DNA from 4 places in the Metabacillus schmidteae genome. Region 2 is predicted to be linked to each of the others. Evidence: riboswitches for the same ligand, from Rfam matches in the RefSeq annotation. Region 2 holds a riboswitch; each other region holds the start of a gene.

Region 1 (5,645 bases), 1.2 Mb from region 2:
CATCCCTTCTATATCTCTGTCGCAATTTCTTTCCTATTAGGAGCTAGCGGTGGCTGTTCGAGCCATTTATTTTGAACCATTAAATCAAACCACTTCTTTGTTACCATAAGATTTTTCAGAATGGTTGACTCATAAGTCGTTACAAGATCTGTTCGCATAGCTGATGCTAAACCTGCCCCATGATAGTTTTGGGCTGCTTGAAATAAAAAACCAACATGATACAAGATTAGTTTATCTGAAAAAGGAGATTCAGTTGAGGTTGTCACTTCGGTTTCCCAAGATTTTGGAACAGGTAAATTATCCCTTTGCATAATTTTGGAAAAATCCTTTATTTGTTCGTCAGCAGTATTCTCGGAATCAGTTAAAAACTTCCTTACTTCTTTTGATTGAGTGATTTGACTAAACGCAATAGAAAGTGTTTTCGCCATTATGCTCTTTTTAAGGTTTAAAGAAATACTAATGATTTCGGTTGCTGCTAATTTTCTACCCTTACCGAAAAATCCATCTGTGAAATCCTTGCTGGAAATATATTCAGGATTTTTATTGGGATATAATAAGGGATCTCTTTGAAAATTTCCTTTTTCAAGCAATAACTCGATTGTTTGATGATACATGTTTTTAGCGTCATTATCACATGAATCGTAAAAATCCCTTAAGTCTTTTCTAACTGATATAGCCAGTGAAGTACTGTGCCCAAGTAAACCATGTAATGTCATAATATGTAAGTAATTTAGGCAGAATATATCTGAAAACAGTCTTGGCTTATCTTTAAAAAGATCAGATTCATTAAATCCAATTGGAACTGGAAACCCCTCGTTCTCGATAAAACTTGCGATTTGTTTCTTTTGTTTTCCGAAAGTATTTATGGCATCTTCAAAAATTTTTTTAATTAGCTCGTCTTCAATAATAGAAACCATATATTGATTTACCACATCAGTCATTGTACCGTTTACATACTCTCCCCAAAGTGAACCTATCTCCGAAGATGTGAGTTTTAATTTATTACCATCCACAATATCACCTCATGTATAATGATTTCCTAATTCATTAGGTCTTATGAGCTTAACAATTAATTTGAGCTAACAAATCACTGTGGAAACAAGTTCTAATATTAAGTGTTATTGCACTTCAAACAGGAGAGGGCTCTTTTTTTATGTAATTTTAGGTTACAATTAATTCATCCAATTCATTTAAAGAAGGTGTTAAGATGATTATCCTTTTTGGTATGTTAATATTTGCGGGAATTTTTGCTATATTTGATGCTTTAAGAAAGGTAAATAATAATATTTTGGACCAAACAGAAGAGATAAAAAAGTTACGTGAAGCCATAATAGAGAATAAGAAATGAATGATGAAATGGTTGAATGCGAGCTGCAATGATAGATACAAAAAAGTTTTGGGTACAAGAAGCCATACATAGAAGTAAACCTTAATAATTTAGTATAGATTGAAATTGTAAAAAATATATATAAAGGGGGATGTTAGTCTAATAAGATAGTAACAGGGTTGTGTTATTTATGAAAAGTCTTTAGGAAGAAGGATCGCCTCTTTTTTTTATGTGTATGTAATCATTTAATTGTAACTACATAATTGTTAGTCTTTTTTAGGTGGTGAATCATTTGAATTTGTATTTTTATATAACAATAATTATTGGGTTTTCTCTTATATACTATGGATATGTTAGGAAAATAGATAATGATTTAAAAAAGAAAAAATTAGAGATAGAAGAAAAAAAGATAGAATTAGAAATTAAGAAATTAGAACTTGGTTTAGAGAGTAAAGACCATGGTGAAAAGCGTTAGATGTACTATTGATTTTCAACAAAATTGTAAACACGAAAGAAGGGAATGGTATTTTTTCGTACTCCCTCGTTTTCGTGTTCTTCGGTTCTTTTGCTTGTTAGGCTTTATCTACAAAAGATTTTAATAAATCATTTTGGAATAATAATATGATCATGACGGAAGTGAGATATTCAGTTCTGTCCAGAACCAAAAACTATCCAGAAAAATTTTGTTGATATAGCAATAAATATCATGTAATCTTTTATACTGTGACAAAAAAATAGATTTTTCTTCTTATCAAGAGAGATGGAGGGACTGGCCAGATGAGATCTCGGCAGCGGAACTTAGTGATTAAGTTGCTGTGCCAATTCCAACAAGAAAGGCTTGATAGATGAGAAGAGTATTTTATAGATATAAGGCCTCTTCTTGTTTTTATGAGAAGCGGCTTTTTTGTACTATCAGAAAGTACATAAATTTTTATGGATGATAGTATAAGAAAAACTAAGGCTTTGGCCATTAGGACTTGGCGACAAGCCAAGTTTTTCTAAGAAGATAAGAAAGCATAAAAGTTTGTGCGTAGTTTTAGTGTCTAGCTCGAGCCGATAGGCGGGCGCCTTGAGTTTTTCTTATGGGGCACAGAATGGTCAAAAGACCCGTCCCATTTAATATTTGGAGGTGGAACAATGAAAAAAGGTAATCCATGGGCGCTAATCCCATTTGTTGTGTTTTTGGTTTTATTTATTGGTTCAGGAGTTATTACAGGTGATTTTTATGCCTTTCCAGTCATAGTAGCCATTGTGATTTCGGGTGCTGTTGCTCTGGCGATGAGTCGAAAAGAATCGTTTTCGCGGAAGGTTGATATTTTTTGCCAAGGTGCAGGTAATGTAAATGTCATGTTGATGGTTCTTATTTTTCTTTTGGCTGGGGCTTTTTCAGAAACAGCAAAAGGCATGGGGGCAGTAGACTCCACTGTTAACTTTGCTTTATCGGTTGTTCCGCAAAACTTGCTTGTTGTAGGCTTGTTCATCATTGCCTGCTTTATCTCCCTATCCATGGGTACGTCGATGGGAACGATTGTGGCATTGGCGCCAATTGGAGTTGGGATAAGCGAACATACCGAGCTTTCAATTGCTTTAGTAATGGCGGCGATTATTGGAGGTTCAATGTTTGGCGATAATTTATCCTTTATTTCAGATACAACTATCACTGCGGTTCGTTCACAAGGCGTACAAATGAAGGATAAATTTAAGGTGAATTTTTGGATTGTGTTGCCGGCAGCCATTGTAACAGGCATTATTTTAGGTGCTATTACAATGGGTGAAACGGCACAAGTAGAGCATTTAAGCTATAATTGGGTAAAAATTGTTCCCTATGTTCTGGTCATTATTTTTGCGTTAGCTGGAATGAACGTTTTCCTTGTTCTTGCATTAGGGACTGTTCTCGCGGGAGCTGTTGGCTTAGCGGATGGCAGCTACCATTTAATGAGCCTTTTGCAAACGATTGGCGAAGGAATGGCAGGCATGTATGAAATCGCCTTTCTTGCGATATTAATAGCTGGAATGGTGGAGGTTATTAAATTTAACGGCGGAATTGACTTTCTGCTTCACCTTGCGACACGAAGAATTAAATCGAAAAAGGGTGCAGAATTTGGAATTGCCGGTCTTGTGAGCTTAACTGGTCTATCCACGGCCAATAATACGATTGCAATTCTGATCGCCGGTCCGCTTGCAAAAAATATGGCTGATCAGTATGGGATTGACCCGCGAAAGTCAGCAAGTATATTAGATATTTTCTCCTGTGCGATCCAGGGCCTTCTGCCATACGGAGCACAACTTCTGGCAGCTGCAAGCGTCGCGGGAATATCACCAGTAAGCATCCTGCAATACTCATTCTATCCAATTCTTATAGGAATCTGTGGAATTATCGCTATCCTCATTGGATACCCGACAAAAAAGAAAGCTTGATTTTATATTTTAAAGCAACGGGGGCATGTCCCCCGGTTGAATTAATAATAAAGTAAAGGTTCGTGCATTAGGTATTATCAAGTTGGAAGTAGCAATAGGAACAGAGAGAGCAAGCACTTATTAATCTTCCAAATATAGATTTCGTGTGAAGTATTGATTAACACAACTAAATAGGAATTGTTAAAACGTCTTAGATCCTTGATAGTGCAGGAGCTGAGACGTTTTTTTATTAAATGAGGAACGAGCGAGAAATGTTTTAACACGTTAGGGAGGAAGAATCATTAGAGATTCTATCTGTATCTCTTTCTTCCACAAAAGGGCCATTATATGTAGTATGGTTTTGGACCGTAATTAACGTTAATAAAGTTACAAAAACAGCCTATTTCCTATCTTTGTTTACTAGTTATATATAGTTATTAATTATAGTTTCCAACGTAAACAACGATAGGACTTTACTTGGAGGGGTGGGTATGATAGGCTGATACGCCACTGAAACACCTGCTTCAGCCTTTCAAGACCAATCATGACCACAGAGGCTCCAAGTCAAGTCCTTAAACGGCTTATCTATGGTTACATGTAAATAATGATAAATGGTGCACCCTATCAATGTTTTTGAACAGATACTACATATAAGCGCCCGATTGTTTAATACCGCTTTTAAAGTAAAGGGGATATTATAAAGGTCTATACTTAAACTACTTGGCAGGTTAATTGGAATTAAATCGAAATAATGGTAAAAAAAACTATATGTGTTAACTTATATATAGGTAATTATTTACTTTTAAGGGGGAGAAAAATGAATAAAACTCGAACAATTATTACATTTGTGAGTAGTTTTCTTATTTTTGCTGTTGGCGTGTTTAGAATACTTACTGAATCTCTTACTTTTACACCTTTGTTTGTAGCATATATATTTGTAATTGCTGGTTTAATTGGAGTTGTTGCAAGTGGAGTAAAACTAAAGAAAATTGAAAGCTAATTAATCTGCTAAAGAGGTTAATGATAAAAAATGTTTTAATAAAAGGAATAGGTTAGGTATTGAAATCTATGGGCTAAGAAAGGGAGAATATGTATTCATTACTATTTTTTGTAGTTTTAATTGCATTAATCATTTTAATTATTATAAAAAGACAGAACAAAAAGGTAGTCTTAATTTTAACTGCAATATTAATTTTGCTTCTTATTGGTGGACTTATGTTTGTAAGGGATGTTGTACAAAATTTTGCACCATAACTTATTCAAGTAACGGGCGCATATATCAAACAAGAGATGCGCTTATTTTTGTTATGGGCCCAGATTGTCGAGTAACAACAAAAACAAAAGTATTTAAAGGGATATTGAAATTGTGCTACGCTGTAATATATATGTAGCAGATGGGTGCGTTTAACTAAATTATTTTGGATTTAAATAAGGGGGGAATCAAAGTGGCTGTGAATATTATTTTCAATCCGATATTTTATTTAATGCTTTTTATGATAGGAATATGGATGGGTGGCATGATTGATCCATTGTTCGGATTAATATCGATTTTAGGAGGTTTGTTATTAGGGTTCTCTAACTCCTTAAAAAATGGCGTAGTAATGAATAAAAAGTCAAAGGTTTTACTTTATGCATCTTTTGTTTTCCTTCTAAGTTTAATGTCGTTAGCATACTTAGCTAGTCTATATTTTATCTTTAGTTTTTAAAGAAAAGGGCGCAATTCCGCAGCATGAATTGTGCTCTTTCTTTATGTTAAGGGCCATTAAATGGAAGACTTGAATTCAAGATAATGAGCAACTTTATTTGCATGAGTATTTACGAATTTTTCCTAATTAATGTTGATAGGCATACAAAAACTTGAATGGACTGTTTCAGCGGTCCGTTTTTCTATGCTTTTAATTAAATTAAGGGCAATTAAGTC
Region 2 (5,645 bases):
ATCGGCTTTCTACGATTTTAATGAAGGTTTTAAAGACAGCTCTGGTAAAAAAGCGGACGCAACCGTGACTGGCAATCGACTTAATAATACAGGCGGAAATATTACATTTGCTGAAGGTAAGGTGGGACAAGCTGCTCAATTCGATGGGGAATCAGGACTGAAATTAGCTGATGGCTTAATTACAGGTGATACTTACTCTGTATCAATGTGGTTAAAGCCGGAGCAAATCACTGAATTTACAACCTCATTCTTTGGGGCAGAAACATTGAATCATTGGGTCAGTATCGTACCAAAAACCGGATGGGGTAATACAATGGTTTGGTCACACAACGGTGATCAATGGTATGATGCTGTAACAGATACCACCATACCTGAAGGTCAGTGGTCACATCTTACTTTAACGGTCCAGGAAGGACATGCTGTATTTTATATCAATGGAGTGGCTAAATACACAGGCGACAATTTCCCGAATGTATTTACTTCTCTTGATGCTGAATTTGGTTTAGGTGTTAACTATTGGGATACTCCTTTCAAAGGATTGATGGATGAAGTGCGTCTGTATGATGGAGTAGCCATCCCGGCAACAGAAGTACAATCACTTTACCAAAATCCAAGTGGATTAACTGAATAAACGTGAAAATAATTATCCCCTTTTGTCTATTGCAGAACAAAAGGGGATTTTTTTCGTATAAATATAACCAGATAGATGAAGCAGACATAGACATTACCTTCATATGTGGCTATTATTTCATAAGGGAAAGAATTTTATTTTATAAAGAATTAGTTTCAGATAGTAGGAGGTTTAATCTTGAAAAATATAATATATTTTATGTTTGGAAAGCCATACATAGAAAGTAAGTTTTATAGGTTTACCTACTGGTTTGGTGTCGGATTTTATTTTTTTGCATTGCTATTATTTATCATTCAAGCCATTTCATTTGGAGGAGGGGTCTTTATCCTGTTTCCAGCAATCGCCTTTCCTCTAATTTTTAGACTAGTTTATAAATTGAGTACACAAACACATAAATCATTTAAAGGTTTGAATAAACGGGTCATTATAATTCTAGGGATAGTTCTAGGAGGAACCATAGGGCTATTCACCGTTATTACCTTGGTCGTTACCTTTATTTTTGGAGATAATGTAGTGATAAATATGAACAAAACAACAACCAATGGAGAAGTTAATGTATCTATTGGTTCATTAAAGGGTAATCATGAAGTTGAAACTTTTGAAATCAATGAAACAGTTAACGGAACTATGACTATTCCTTTTGAAGCTTCGGTTGAAGAAGGGGAATATACTATATATGTTGAACATTCAGATGAGAAAATTTGGGAAGATACAATATCTTCAGTAAAAAATGGAGTAATAAGATTTGATGGGAAAAAAGGCATTTATACTATTAGTGTTTATACAGATGAAGCTAAGAAAATAAAATTGAGCCTTTCGTTGTATTAAGAGACCGTCAAAACTGAGGGTCTTTTTTTTCTTAGAGTTTAAGATGTATAAAAAATAAGCTTAAGATATGAATATAATGGAAGCCGAAGATTTAGCTTAATATCTTCGGCTTTTTATAGGGTAATTTCATTATTACAAACCAAACCTCTTTAGTGAAAATATGGAAAGATCAAACTTGCTTTGTCCGTTCACAGCCAACTCGCTCAATACTTCTCCCATCACGCTTGAAAACTTAAAACCATGTCCGGAAAAGCCGCAGGCAAAAATGATGCTTTTATTTTCAGGGTGGTGATCAATGATAAAGTGATTGTCACTTGATATTGTATATAGGCATGTTTTTCCTTGTTTTAACGGTCCGTTTGCTTCAGGCATATAGGTTTTAAGGAAAAAACGAAGATCTTCTTCATCTGATTCATACTGTCCAAAATTCTGAGTATGCTTGTTGGGATCAATTCCTTGTCCACCATCAGATCTTCCAATTTTAAGACCTGTTCCATTTACATTAGGAAATCCATAACACATATTGTCTTTATCCTCTATATAAAAAGATGGAAAGTTAGCAGCATCATATAGGTCAGTAGGTGTATCAAACCAGCCAAAGGCTTTACGGGTTGGCTGAATGGGAAGTTTTAGATCTGGTAACAGTTTGGAAGCCCAAGCCCCAACTGTTACGATGGCCTTTTTAGCCCGGAATACCTTGTTTTTCGTTGTGATTTTGATACCAGATGAGTCATTTGATTCAATTTGCTGAACAGGAGTATTTGTCACTAATTGTGCACCATTTTTAATCGCAATGTCTTTATAGGCTTGAATGGCATTCTCACTGAAGAGTAACCCTGACTCTGCTTCAAAGCATCCGATAAAATGGTCCGGTACAGAGAAACCTGGCCACTTCTCTTTTACCTCACGACTATCCATTACCTCTAATGGCAATTCGTATTTGTTTGCAGCAGCAATTGTTTCCTGAAGAAAGGCAGAATCTCTTGGTCCGAGTCCTATAACTCCTGTTTTCTCAAAAATCTTATAGTCTGTTTGTTCTTCTAATTCTTCCCATAATTGCTGAGCGCGTTTTACTAAACTTACATACTGTCTACCTTCGCCATATGCATGCCGAATCATGCGGGTATCTCCGTGATGACTTCCACGATTATGAGGAGGATCGAAGGCATCAATTAAAACAGTCTTTACTTGCTGCTGAGCTAAGAAGGCACCAGCAGCCATTCCCATCGTGCCAGCACCAATAATTGCAACATCAAAAATAAGTTCATTCTCCAAGATATTTAATCTCCAATCTGCCTTATTCATTTGTTTTTATGATTTGTTGAAATGTTAATGATGTACAAGTTAATAAAAATATGAATTAATTAGAAAATTTATTTGACAATCATCTTAATATTAAATAATATCATAATATACTAAAAATTGAATTACTTATCACGAGAGACTGAGGGACAGGCCCTATGACGTCCAGCAACCATCATTTTATGAAAGGTGCTAATTCCTGCAGAGTGTTTCATTCTGAGAGATAAGGTTTAGATAAAAATCCTCTTTCTGATTGAAGGAGGATTTTTTGATGTGGAATTATCCAACATTATTAAAAAGGAGTAAAAAAATGAAAAAGAGATCTCGTTTATTTTTATCACTGATTGCACTAGTAGGCTTAGCCGGAATATTAAATGGTTGTTCCTCTAAAGAAACAGCAAATGAAACAGGAGATAAAGTCATACTAGTCGGGACACAGAATGATTATCCACCTTTTGCTTTTGCTGATGAGAACAATGAACTGACAGGATATGATATTGACGTTGTGAAAGAAATTGATAAAAAGTTAGATGGTTATTCGTTTGAATTCGTTGCAACACCTTGGGATAGTATGTTTCTTTCATTAGAATCAAATAAAATCCAAGCAGTTGCAGATCAAGTTGCAAAAACAAAAGAACGTGAAGAGAAATATTTATTTACGGATGAATCATATTTTGCAGCAGAAACGGTGATTGTCGTAAAATCAGGTCGAACAGATATTAATACAATAGAAGATTTAGAGGGGAAAAAGGTCGGAGCGTTAGCTGGAGATTCTTATACTCTTTTGCTAGAAGAACATAATAAGAAAGCTGAAAATGACATTATTTTGAAGTATAGCGAAAGTGGCACTCCTTCAGAGATTTTGCAGGATGTACAAAATGGACGTATTGATGCCTATGTAAATGATCCCATTATGATTCATACAGTCTTAGAAAAATATGATCTTGATGTAGAAGTTGTAGGTCAGCCCCTAGTTCAAGATGACATGGGAATTGTATTTAAAGATGAGAAGCAAGGTGAGGAATTAAAAGCACTAGTTGATCCGGTTCTTAAACAACTTAAGGAAGATGGAACGTTAGCTGAACTATCGAAAAAATGGACTGGTGGAGAATATATTCCTGAATAAGGTTGGAGAAGGGAATACAAAATGGAAAATTTATTAGATATTGGTTTTTTAATAGAAAGCTTTCCTGCAATTGTTGCAAGATTACCTATTACAATTGGTATTGCGGTAGGGTCAATGATTCTAAGTTTATTTCTTGGACTTGCTACAGCACTTATAAAAATATATCGGGTGCCGGTATTAAAGACAATCTCTTCTTTTTACGTATCTTTTATTAGAGGCACACCTTTGTTGGTGCAAATTTATCTTGTTTTTTATGGAATACCAAAAGTCATTTACTTTCTTCAAACTGAATATGGCTGGCTTCAAAATGTCGATGTAAACATTATTCCACCGGAAATATATGCATTATTAGCCTTTTCTATTAATTTAGGTGCTTATTTATCTGAAACAATAAGGTCAGCAATAGAATCTGTTGATCGAGGCCAGTTTGAGGCTGCTAAAGCGATAGGGATGAGTCCAACACAAATGATGCTGAAAATTATTTTCCCGCAGGCTTTAACAGTGGCCATACCTAATCTGGGAAATATGTTTATTAGTACGATTAAGGACACTTCTCTTGTCTTTATTATTGGTGTTATTGATATTATGGGACAAGCCAAAATTATGGGCTCTCGCGGATTGGCCTTTTTTGAAGTCTATATAGCGGTTTCGATTATTTATTGGATTCTATGTATCATCGTAGAGAGATTACTTACTTTAGTAGAGAAGCGTGCCCGGAGATATGAAAGAGGGGTTATCTCATGATTAAAGTGGAGAATATTCATAAATATTTTGGTCAACAGCATGTGTTAAAAGGGATTGATTTTTCTGTTAATAAAGGGGAGGTTGTCTCTATTCTTGGACCAAGTGGTTCGGGGAAATCAACATTATTGCGTTGTCTCAATTTTTTAGAACATCCTACAAGTGGAATCGTTGAAATTAACGGGAAAAGAATAGATGTTGAATCAGCAGGTAAGACAGATGTTCAATCTTTAAGAACATCAACAGGAATGGTCTTTCAACAGTATAACTTATTTAAAAATTTAACTGTGTTACAAAATGTAATGATTGGCTTAACAAGTGTTAAGCGTGTGAATCCCGAGGAAGCAAAGAAGGTAAGCACAGATATCCTTGCAAAAGTGGGTCTTCAAGATAGGTTAAATCATTATCCTGCTCAGCTTTCCGGTGGGCAACAACAAAGGGTTGGTATTGCTCGAGCACTGGCACTTAATCCAAAGGTTTTATTATTTGATGAGCCGACTTCATCTTTAGACCCAGAGTTAGTTGATGAAGTTTTAACAGTTATTAAAGATGTGGCAAAGGAAGGAAATACAATGTTGATTGTTACCCACGAGCTGAATTTTGCGCGTGAAATTTCCGACAGAATTATCTTTATGGAGAATGGAATGATTCTTGAAGAAGGAACAGCAGAACAAATTTTCACCAATCCTAGTGTTGAAAGAACAAAGAAATTTTTAAGTAAAGTATTAAAGAAATAAGAGTAAGATTTTCTAGTACTATCAGAAAGTATAAATTTTATGGATGATAGTACAAGAAAAACTAAGGCTTTCACCATAAGGGCTTGGCGACAAGCCAAGTTTTTCTAGTATCTTTACTTTTAGGAAGAGGGATATGAGATGAATCCAATAGAAAAGATCCTGAGTAACTTTCCAATTATGATTATCGATGGAGCAATGGCTACAGAGCTCGAGAATCATGGGTGTAATCTAAATGACCGTTTATGGTCAGCAAAAATATTAATGGAAAATCCAGATCTCA
Region 3 (5,645 bases), 3.0 Mb from region 2:
ATTCAAACTGAAAATAGATCTCAAAAGCTGAACAACAACAAGTAACCGTTGAGTCGGACTAATTAAAGGAGTGGTAGTAATGAAAGTAGGCTTAATTGGATTAGGTAAAATGGGGTTAAATATTAGTAAAAATCTCATCGATCACCAACATGAAGTGGTTGCGTTTGATATTAATGAAAAAACAGTAGATGAGATAAAACAATATGGTGCTCGAGGAACCTCGGATTTAAAGGAACTGGTACAGTCTCTTGAAAGTCCAAGAATTGTGTGGATCATGGTGCCACATAAAGTCGTTGATCAAGTGATACAGGATGTTAAGCCACTGCTATCTAGTGGTGATATCGTCATTGAAGCAGGTAATTCTCATTATAGTGAGTCAATGCGAAGATATGATGAGTTTAAGGAAGTGGGGGTAAGCTACCTTGATGTTGGAACATCAGGCGGGATGGAAGGTGCTCGCAATGGCGCAAATTATATGATTGGAGGCGACCAGGAGGCATGGGAGGTCGTTGAACCAATCTTCCGGGACACGGCAGTTGAAAAAGGCTATTTATATACAGGGAAATCAGGAAGTGGCCACTTCTTAAAAATGGTTCATAATGGGATTGAGTATGGAATGATGGCAGCTATCGGAGAAGGATTCGAGGTTCTAGAAAAAAGCCAATTCGATTATGATTATGAACGAGTAGCAAGAGTTTGGAGTAATGGTTCTGTCATTCGGTCATGGTTAATGGAACTTACAGAGAATGCATTTGCCAAAGATGCCAAACTACATGATATTAAGGGAATTATGCACTCATCTGGTGAAGGGAAATGGACGGTTGAAGAAGCGTTAGATCTCCAAGCAGCAACTCCTGTTATTGCACTTTCATTAATGATGAGATACCGATCGCTGGAAACAGATACCTTTACAGGTAAAGTTGTTGCTGCATTGCGAAATGAGTTCGGTGGACATGCGGTGGAAAAGAAATAAAGTAGTCGCTATGCCAAGGCATTTCTGCCAATTCAATTGGCATGTAAAAAAGCGTCCATCTGTCCCATGATCATCCTGGTCAGATAGACGCTTTTTATGTTTTACTTGATTTACTTTTTCATGTTTTGTTTTCGTCACTCTAGTGTTCATATCGGCTAATGCATATGTTCCTCGATTTAATACTGGATCTCTTTTACCTTCCCGCAATAATTTTTCTCTTTGCTTTTTTGCTTTTGATTTTGTCATCTGCTTCACTCCAATTTATAAAATTAATGTTCTCATTTCTATTATATTTTATACGAATATGTTTTGGTTAAACTAAAAGAAAGCTTATGTAAAAAAACTTTACCTCTCTAATGAGAAATAAAGTCTTATTCTCTGTAAGGTCATTTTTGAGAAGTGTCAGGCATAATCCAAACAACTTCACATAAGCGAACAAAAAAAGTAGATTCACGTTCTTGAAGAACAACATGATCTGGTTTTACATCCATAACAAGTCCAGCTACTCTTCCTCTTGTTGTTTCAAGTACTGCCCGCTTTCCAACTAATGTACTTGTTGCAGCATACACGTATGGTTCTACTACCATCACTTGCTTGGGCTGCATCATATTTTCCATGTGCATAGGCTGCTGCATCATATTCATATTGTCCATATGCATTGGCTGAGTCATAGTGTGATACATGTTATTCATTTATTATTACCTCCATCATCTGTTTTTCCCACAATCACAACATATTCAATGGTTTGGGTATTGCTATGGGTATTCACCCAATTCCAAAAATTCTATTAAGGATAAATATACTGTTACTTAATAGTTTATAAACTAGAAAATTTTACAATTAATGTTTGACATCTTACTTAAGGAAAGAGTATATTAATTGTATTAACTTAATATTTTGATATTTTCTTATCAAGAGAGGTGGAGGGACTGGCCCTATGATACCTCGGCAGCGGACTTTAATAAGTACTGTGCCAACTCCAGTAGCATGATGCTATAGAGATAAGAGGAGCAAGGTATAACTATGCTAACGAACCCCTCTTCTTATTTATGAAGAGGGTTTTTTAGTTTTAAGGTATTAAGTACTACAGTTAATTCGATTTGTTTATCGATATACATAGAAATTCTATACTGTAGGTAAATTTTTTAATAAGGGAGAGTTCTACATGACAAAAACATTAGTAAAAGCACCATTTAGAGCAGATCACGTGGGAAGTTTATTAAGACCGGAACGAATTCATAACGCTAGAAAAGATTTTCAGGCAGGAACAATTACAGCTCAACAATTACATGATATTGAAACAGAAGAAATAAAAAAAGTTGTAGACAAGCAAATTGAAGTTGGCCTGCAAGCTGTAACAGATGGAGAATTCCGCCGCAGATTTTGGCATACAGACTTTTTAGAGCATTTAAATGGTGTAGAAGGATATGTGCCAGGTCATGGGTTTAAATTCAATGGTGAAGAAACAGAAAGATACGATGTACGAGTAACTGGAAAAATCTCATTTAATCCGGATCATCCACACGTAAAAGAATTTATTGAATTTAAAGAAATCGTTGGTGATCGTGCGGTTGCAAAACAAACAATTCCTAGTCCTAACCAATTATTCAATGCAGGAATTCGCAATTTAGACATTTATCCAGACCTTGAAGAATATACAAATGATGTTATCCAAACATACCGTGATGCTATTAAAGCTTTTTATGATGCTGGTTGTCGGTACCTGCAGCTTGATGATGTATACATTGCAGGACTGAACGCACCGGAAATTCCGTTTAATGATAGTGGCTATTCTCGTGAACAGTTAATCGACTTAGCCTTACGAGTGGCAAATGGTGTATTAGAGGATAAACCGGAAGATCTTATTATTACAACACATCTTTGCCGTGGTAATTACCGTTCAACATGGGCATTTGAAGGCAGCTATGCTAAAATCGCGCCAACATTATTTGCAAAAGAAAAAGTAAACGGATTTTTCTTAGAATATGATGATGATCGTTCTGGAGATTTTGCACCGTTAGAATACATTCCAAATGGAGGACCACAAGTCGTTCTTGGGGTATTCACATCAAAGCATGGCAAGCTGGAAGATAAAGAAAACATTAAGGCACGTGTGGAAGAAGCAACAAAATATGTACCACTTGAGCAAATTTGTATTAGTCCACAATGTGGCTTTGCTTCAACTCATCATGGAAATATCCTAACAGAAGAAGAACAATGGGAGAAGTTAAAGTATATCGTTGATATTTCGAAAGAGATTTGGGGATAACATAATAAAAGCGAACATCAATTGATGTTCGCTTTTATTCATCTATTAAACTAATCATTACATATAATCGTAAACAGAATCTTCAAAATAGAGCCAGTGATAGTATTCAATTTGTGCATCTGACATTTCGGACACTTGTTTTTCACTAAATTTTTGTTTATCTAATAATTTATTCACTTTATAATCTCTGGCTACTTTGCTCATTTTAAAATCCTCCTTATGTATAAACCAAGACTTAATCTTTTGTTGTTATAATGTTGTAATCGCTTTCCTTAACTTCTTGTCTTTATTATATATCTCAAACTTAGATAAAACAAATATCAATTTGATATGATTTTGCGAAAACTAATATAGAATTGTTATTTATACATAGAGATGTAGTTTTATGGGTCAAGGGGACAGGTTCACTGTCCCTTTTTTTTACTTTGGGACAATTGACCTGTCCCCATGTCCCTTCATTCCATTTAATCCATTTTTTATTACATGATTAATGATTTCTGCCATTTCTTTTGGGGATTTATCCATACCTTGATTTAGCCATGATTTAATCGTATAGATACTCCCGCTAATAGTAAAAATACTTAAATACATAGACATTTCCTTACTTAGTTGTTTATCAGCTTTCCAGTTTTTCATAAAGATATCCTGTGCAAATTTGTTTTGAAATGTCGTGTCTACTTTTTCATTAAGAAGTGTCTGACACACCTCGTGCTTTGATGCGAAGTATTCCAATAATTTCTCAATCATCTGGAGATCGTCTTGATCATTTTCAAAGTTACACTGATGTAAATACCCAGCCATATCATCAATCAACTCATTTTCTATTTTGTCAAGAAGATCAAACTGATCTGTGAAATGAGAATAGAATGTAGATCGATTAATATCAGCCCATTCACATATTTCTTTAACTGTAATAGAGGAAATCTGTTTTTCCTTTAATAGTTGCATAAGACTATCCTTTAATACCATTTGCGTATATTTTTTACGTCGATCCAGTTTTGAACTAGACATAAAAATCACCTTTTCATATGCATTATCCAACATATATTGTAAATATGTTGTTCAACTAACGGATGTTAAATAACTGATTGTTGAATAGCCAACACCGTGTCAATATAATGATAGGGTGAACATGAAAAAAAGGCAAGAGAGGGTGAAAACTTATAAATAGTGCAGCACGAATTATTAAACATAAAAAAGCAGTCGTCATTACATTTATGATCCTTACCATCATCTGTTCCTTGGCATCATTAACAGTATCAGTAAACTATGATATGACAGATTACTTGCCGGATGATGCACAGTCAACAAAAGCATTGGACATCATGGAGCAGGAGTTTGAGGGGGGTGTTCCGTCGAACCGAGTTATGGTTAATGATGTGACCATTCAGGAAGCTCTTGCTTTTAAAAAGGAATTAGCTGTGATTGATGGTGTGTCAGATGTTACGTGGTTAGATGATGCGATCGATATAAAAGCTCCACTCGAAATGGCAGATGAAGAGACTGTTGAAACCTATTATAAGGATGGAAAAGCATTATTTTCGTTTAGTATTCGCGATGGAGATGAAGTTGCCATAACAGATGAAATCTATAAGCTTATTGGTGAGGAAAATGCGATGGCAGGGGAATCTCTGAATACGGCCACACAACAAAAAATGGCTGGAACGGAATCTATGTATGCAGCTGCTTTGTTAGTTCCTATTATTATTATCATTTTAGTTGTTTCAACAACATCCTGGGTAGAGCCGGTGTTATTTTTAACAGCTATAGGTGTGTCAATCTTAATAAATATGGGTACAAATATGTTTCTCGGCGAAGTATCCTTTGTGACTCAATCTGTTGCTCCAATCTTACAGCTGGCGGTATCACTTGATTATGCGATTTTCCTTCTACATAGTTTTTCAGATTATCGGAAGAAAATAGCTGATCCACAAGAAGCTATGCAGCTTGCCATGAAAAAATCGTTCTCTGCGATCACGGCAAGTGCGTCAACAACCTTTTTTGGGTTTATTGCACTCTCGTTTATGAACTTTGAAATTGGTTCAGATTTAGGGATTAACTTAGTAAAAGGTATTTTATTAAGTTTCATTAGTGTAATGGTCTTTTTACCGGCACTTACGCTAGTGTTTTATAAATGGATTGATAAAACGCAGCATAAACCATTACTTCCTTATATAAAGAACAAAGGTAATGCAGTAATGAAAATGAAAATTCCCAGCTTACTTATTGTTTTTTTATTAGTTGTACCGGCATTTTTGGCACAAAGTCAGACAAATTTTATCTATGGAATCGGTGATCAACCAGAAGAAACAAGAGCTGGCAGCGATATAGTCAAAATTAAAGAGCATTTTGGTGAAAGCACACCACTCGTATTGCTGGTACCAAAAGGAGATATTGCGAAAG
Region 4 (5,645 bases), 2.3 Mb from region 2:
AGAAATCTATTACAAAATTAATAAAACAAATTGAAAATCCTGTTTTTTTATCTTTTTAGAATATAAAAATGATGGTATCCTAAAAGAGATTAGTATAACATTCCAGAATCAATTATCAGACAATCAACACATGAACTGTTCTAAATAAGTAATTTAGAAAGCGGTTTCGTTTTAGGGTAAGAAAGGGGATAAAAAAAAGATGACGAATCAATCTATTGTCAAGAATGTTGAAAAATTAGAAATTCCAACTATTATGAAAGCTGCAGTAATGACGAAGCCTTACGAAATTGAACTTCAGGAAGTTGCTGTTCCAAAAGTTAAAGGTAATGAGGTATTAGTCAAGGTAATGGCTGTTGGGATATGCGGATCTGACATCCATTATTATGAACATGGAAAAATTGGAAGATATGTTGTTGAAAAGCCCATTATTTTAGGTCATGAATGCGCAGGTATTGTTGTAAGTGTTGGCGAACAAGTCTCCAGGTTGAAAATTGGAGATCGTGTGGCAATCGAACCTGGCATTACTTGTGGACAATGCGAATATTGTAAGGAAGGAAGATATAATCTTTGTCCAGAAGTTCAATTTTTAGCAACTCCGCCAGTAGATGGTGCTTTTGTTCAATATATAAAACACCGGGAAGATTTTTTATTTCCTATTCCAGATGATCTATCGTTTGAAGAAGCATCACTTGTTGAGCCTTTTTCTGTAGGAATTCATGCAGCTAAAAGGTCAAACCTACAACCGGGATCAACAGTGGTTATCATGGGTATGGGACCTGTTGGACTTACAGCTATTGCGGCAGTTAAAGCCTTTGGGGCTTCAAAAATAATCGTTACTGACCTAGAGGAAAACCGTTTGAAGGCTGCAAAAAAACTTGGCGCAACTCATGTTATAAATGTTTTAGAGCAAGATCCAAATGAAGAAATTGCAAGCATCACCGCTGGAAAAGGTGTTGACGTTGCATTTGAAACAGCAGGTAATCCGAAAGCGCTTCAATCAGCCCTGAAATCTTTAAAAAGAGGTGGAAAATTAGCCATTGTTGGATTGCCGCCACAAGATGAAATTGCTCTCAATGTTCCACTTATTGCAGATTATGAATTAGACATTTTTGGAATCTTTAGATATGCAAATACGTATTCTCAAGGAATAGAGTTTTTGTCATCACAAAATTACAATTTAGATAGCTTAATTACAGACCGTTATACTCTTAACGAAACGAAAGAAGCGATGGAACGTGCTAGGTTAAATAAAAAAGAAAGTTTAAAAGTGATCGTTTATCCTAATGGTTTAATAGAATAAAAGGTTACCAAAAATAAGTTCTATCTACAATTTCCTTTTAATTAATAATGGAAAAATAAGAAAATTCTCTTTGACAGTTTTCTTTTCTCATGCTAATATGCTATTAAATTCAAAATATCATTAATTATCAAAAAACTCTTATTAAGAGTGGCGGAGGGACTGGCCCGATGAAGCCCGGCAACCATTCAACCATCGTTGTTGAAAAGGTGCTAATTCCTACAAAGTATGTGTCTTTGTAAAATAAGAGGGGATTTCAATAAAATGAAGACCTCTCTATTCTTAATAGAGAGGTCTTTAGGTTTTATTGAGGAAGAAATCGTCTGAAAATTACATATCAAATGTATCAGGTGCTGTGAAAATTTAATCATAGCTTAAAAGGGAAGTCCGGTGAGAATCCGGCACGGTCCCGCCACTGTATTGGGGAGCAACTTATCATTCACCACTATTTCTTGATGAAATGGGAAGGGATAAGAAGCGATGAACCTAAGTCAGGAGACCTGCCTGATATATGCGCTTGTACCTACGGATGATAGGGAGGAGTGAGGAATACGTGTTGAGAAAGCCAAGATGTCTCAATTCTAGTTAGCCATGCGTATGAATCTCTCTTTTCTAATTTGAAAAGAGAGATTTTTTAGTTTGGGACAAAAAAATTAGAGGAGTGTATGAAGGTATGAATCAAATAAAAAGCTCGAATTTAGGCTATCCACGTATTGGTGAAAAACGAGAATGGAAAAAGGTGCTTGAACATTATTGGGCAGGGAACCTTGAAAAGGATGCATTTTTAAAACAAATGGAAGAGATTAGGCTTCAACACCTAAAAAAGCAAAAAGAGCAAGGTATTGATATAATTCCTATCGGAGATTTCAGCTTTTATGACCATGTCCTTGATACAGCTGTCATGTTTGGACTTGTACCAGAGCGCTTTGAAAATAATAGTAATGGACCAGTTTCATTAGAAACATATTTTGATATGGCGAGAGGCAATAAAGGTGCAGTTGCCTGTGAAATGACAAAATGGTTTAACACAAACTATCACTATATTGTTCCGGAGTTACATCATGTAGAGCCTAAACTGGTAGAGAACCGCCCGCTTCAATTTTTCAAAGAAGCAAAACAAAAGCTAAATATTGATGGAAAGCCAGTCATTCTAGGACCAATAACCTTTGTGAAGCTTTCAAAAGGATACAAGAAGTCTGATTTTAATAACGTAGTCAAAAAATTTGTACCCCTGTATGCTCAGATCCTTAAGCAATTACAAACAGAAGGTGTCCAGTGGGTTCAAATCGATGAACCGATTTTAGCAACAAATGTTTCTCTTGATGAGCTTGAATTATTCCAGGAGGTCTACCATCAGTTACATGAAGCAGCACCAAATGTTAAGGTGATTTTGCAAACTTATTTTGATCGTATTGATTATTTCAAAGAAGTTTGTTCTCTTCCAGTCCAAGGGATAGGACTCGATTTCGTCCATGATGGCGGCCATCACCTTGCTGCTTTAAATCAATTTGGTTTTCCACAGGATAAGGTGTTAGCTGCTGGTGTAATCAATGGACGTAACATTTGGCGTGGCAATCTAGATGAGAAGCTTGCAACTATTACTGAACTATCAACGTTTGTTTCAAGGGATCGTTTAATCGTTCAGCCATCATCAAGTTTATTGCATGTACCAGTAACTGTAAAAAGTGAAGAAACGCTTGATGAAGTTATAAAAAATGCATTATCTTTTGCAGATGAAAAAATAAATGAAGTTGTCATATTAACAAGAGCATTAAATAATGGCATTGAATCAGTACAAAACCAAATTACAGAGAGTACATCAGCCATCCAATCTTTAAACAAATCATCATTCCGAAACAATATAGAAGTACAGGATGCCGTAAATAACATTCATTTATATGATGTAGACCGGAGAGCAGAGTTATCTGTGCGTCAGGAATTACAGGCAAATGCTTTTGATTTACCTTTGCTTCCTACGACTACAATCGGTAGCTTTCCACAAACAAAAGAAGTTAGAAATAAGCGGTTAAAATGGCGTAAAGGCGAGTTAACCGATGTGGAATATGAGGATTATATTAAAGCAGAGATTAAAAAATGGATCGATATTCAAGAAGAACTCGGTTTAGATGTTTTTGTCCACGGGGAATTCGAGCGGACAGATATGGTTGAATATTTTGGAGAAAAACTACTAGGATTTCAATTCACAAAGTTCGGATGGGTTCAATCATATGGGTCAAGGTGTGTGAAACCACCGCTTATCTATGGCGATGTTGACTTGAAGGAATTAATGACAGTAAAGGAAACAGTGTACGCTCAATCATTAACATCAAAACCTGTAAAAGGAATGTTAACAGGTCCAATTACAATACTAAATTGGTCATTTGTTCGTGATGATATCCCTCGTTATGAAGTGGCTAATCAAATTGCTTTGGCGCTTCGGAAAGAAGTTGATAGCCTTGAAAAAAATGGCATTCAAATGATTCAAGTTGATGAACCGGCGATTCGGGAAGGACTTCCATTAAAGCGTGAAAACTGGGAGAATTATCTCAATGCCGCAGTTTATGCATTCAAACTTGCTACAACATCTGTGCAAGATGAAACACAAATTCATACACATATGTGTTATTCAGATTTCAAAAATATTATTGATACGATTGATGCACTTGATGCAGATGTTATTTCTATAGAAACATCAAGAAGTCATGGGGAATTGATTCAAGCATTTGAAGAAACAACTTATAACAAAGGGATTGGTCTAGGAGTATATGATATCCATAGTCCACGAGTACCAAGAGTTGAGGAATTATTACGAAATATCGATCGTGCCCTACAAGTACTCGATCCCAAATTGTTCTGGATTAACCCTGATTGTGGTTTGAAAACTCGGGGAATAGAAGAAACGGTTGCTGCATTAAAAGTTATGGTAGAAGCTGCTGAGCATACGAGAGAGAAGTTACTTGTCAACAAAAGATAAAAAGACGATGAATGAATAAAAATGCGGGACCATACTAGGTCTCGCATTTTTTTACATAAAGAGTTACTAAAAAATTAAAAGAATTATAGTGAAGTTACTATTGAACTCACAAGGAATAGTGTAAAATAAGAAAAGATTATACAAATTACTCATTTCTAAGGCTTTGTTAATATTTCCTGTTGATTTCCGAACATTTATCTTAGTGTTAAAAATCAATACTTGTTTATAACAAAGCCACAAATTAATAGTCCTACTGGAGGTTTACATTTTACCATGCCTAATAGCTACGCAGATTCTAATTTAAAACTATTTTCACTAAACTCTGATCCCAAGTTAGCTACTAAGATTGCAGAATTACTTGGCGTTGAATTAGGAAAGAGTTCTGTTACTCGTTTTAGTGATGGAGAAATTCAAATAAACATTGAGGAGAGTATCCGAGGAGATGAGGTATATATCATCCAATCGATTAGCAATCCTGTAAATGAACATCTAATGGAACTATTAATAATGGTAGATGCTTTAAAACGTGCATCTGCAAAAACCATTAATTTAGTTATTCCATATTACGGATATGCTCGTCAAGATCGTAAAGCAAGAGCAAGGGAGCCTATTACTGCAAAGCTGGTTGCAAATCTGCTTGAAAGAGCAGGCTCTACTCGTGTGATTGCCCTGGATTTACATGCACCACAGATACAAGGCTTCTTCGATATACCAATTGACCACCTATTAGGTGTACCAATTTTAGGAGAATACTTCATTAATAAGAATTTAGATGATATTGTCATTGTATCACCAGACCATGGCGGAGTTACGAGAGCTCGTAAATTAGCAGATCGATTGAAGGCGCCAATTGCCATAATTGATAAAAGACGTCCGAGACCAAATGTAGTAGAGGTTATGAATATTGTTGGTCATATTGAAGGTAAAACGGCGATATTAATCGACGATATTATTGACACAGCAGGAACGATAACATTAGCGGCAAATGCATTAGTAGAGCACGGTGCTAAAGAGGTGTATGCATGTTGTACACATCCGGTTTTATCTGGTCCTGCAATTGAACGAATTCAAAGCTCCAAAATAAAAGAATTGATTGTAACTGACTCGATTACACTTCCGGAAGAGAAAAGGATCGATAAACTAGTTGAGCTATCAGTTGCGCCATTAATTAGTGAAGCGATAAAACGTATATATGAAAAACAATCAGTTGACGAGTTGGTACAATAATCACTTTATGAAGCAAAAGCCGGAGCCAATATAAACTCCGGTTATTCTTATTGTTGAAATTTCCAATCGAAGGTGTAAGGAAGTGGAATTTTGAGTGTTGAGATAGAAGACTTAAAAAGTGTAAAGGCAGATTGTGAGAATTGCTTT

The links. A riboswitch is a leader RNA that binds a small molecule or an ion and turns the genes downstream of it on or off. The one in region 2 is predicted to bind S-adenosylmethionine.
Region 1: linked by a shared signal. The riboswitch ahead of HWV59_RS07075 (Na+/H+ antiporter NhaC family protein) and the one ahead of HWV59_RS01205 (transporter substrate-binding domain-containing protein) in region 2 are both predicted to bind S-adenosylmethionine.
Region 3: linked by a shared signal. The riboswitch ahead of HWV59_RS15810 (5-methyltetrahydropteroyltriglutamate--homocysteine S-methyltransferase) and the one ahead of HWV59_RS01205 (transporter substrate-binding domain-containing protein) in region 2 are both predicted to bind S-adenosylmethionine.
Region 4: linked by a shared signal. The riboswitch ahead of metE (5-methyltetrahydropteroyltriglutamate--homocysteine S-methyltransferase) and the one ahead of HWV59_RS01205 (transporter substrate-binding domain-containing protein) in region 2 are both predicted to bind S-adenosylmethionine.

The regions. Positions count from the first base shown of each region.
Region 1 covers NZ_CAESCH010000001.1:1,468,981-1,474,625, forward strand. Annotated here, with positions in the region: gene HWV59_RS07060 (DUF3231 family protein) at 9-1,013, opposite strand; gene HWV59_RS07065 (hypothetical protein) at 1,208-1,348, shown strand; gene HWV59_RS07070 (hypothetical protein) at 1,620-1,802, shown strand; SAM riboswitch class I at 2,073-2,179, shown strand; gene HWV59_RS07075 (Na+/H+ antiporter NhaC family protein) at 2,465-3,745, shown strand; gene HWV59_RS07080 (hypothetical protein) at 4,542-4,724, shown strand; gene HWV59_RS07085 (hypothetical protein) at 5,170-5,430, shown strand.
Region 2 covers NZ_CAESCH010000001.1:265,960-271,604, reverse strand. Annotated here, with positions in the region: gene HWV59_RS01220 (lipocalin-like domain-containing protein) at 1-631, shown strand, start outside; gene HWV59_RS01215 (hypothetical protein) at 809-1,459, shown strand; gene solA (N-methyl-L-tryptophan oxidase) at 1,592-2,734, opposite strand; SAM riboswitch class I at 2,888-2,991, shown strand; gene HWV59_RS01205 (transporter substrate-binding domain-containing protein) at 3,072-3,887, shown strand; gene HWV59_RS01200 (amino acid ABC transporter permease) at 3,909-4,631, shown strand; gene HWV59_RS01195 (amino acid ABC transporter ATP-binding protein) at 4,628-5,365, shown strand; gene mmuM (homocysteine S-methyltransferase) at 5,504-5,645, shown strand, end outside.
Region 3 covers NZ_CAESCH010000001.1:3,275,651-3,281,295, reverse strand. Annotated here, with positions in the region: gene zwf (glucose-6-phosphate dehydrogenase) at 1-45, shown strand, start outside; gene gnd (phosphogluconate dehydrogenase (NAD(+)-dependent, decarboxylating)) at 80-973, shown strand; gene HWV59_RS15815 (YuzF family protein) at 1,360-1,665, opposite strand; SAM riboswitch class I at 1,879-1,981, shown strand; gene HWV59_RS15810 (5-methyltetrahydropteroyltriglutamate--homocysteine S-methyltransferase) at 2,139-3,242, shown strand; gene HWV59_RS15805 (hypothetical protein) at 3,300-3,446, opposite strand; gene HWV59_RS15800 (TetR/AcrR family transcriptional regulator) at 3,663-4,253, opposite strand; gene HWV59_RS15795 (efflux RND transporter permease subunit) at 4,460-5,645, shown strand, end outside.
Region 4 covers NZ_CAESCH010000001.1:2,534,401-2,540,045, forward strand. Annotated here, with positions in the region: gene HWV59_RS12170 (NAD(P)-dependent alcohol dehydrogenase) at 200-1,300, shown strand; SAM riboswitch class I at 1,436-1,547, shown strand; cobalamin riboswitch at 1,629-1,819, shown strand; gene metE (5-methyltetrahydropteroyltriglutamate--homocysteine S-methyltransferase) at 1,971-4,271, shown strand; gene HWV59_RS12180 (ribose-phosphate diphosphokinase) at 4,545-5,498, shown strand; gene HWV59_RS12185 (pentapeptide repeat-containing protein) at 5,589-5,645, shown strand, end outside.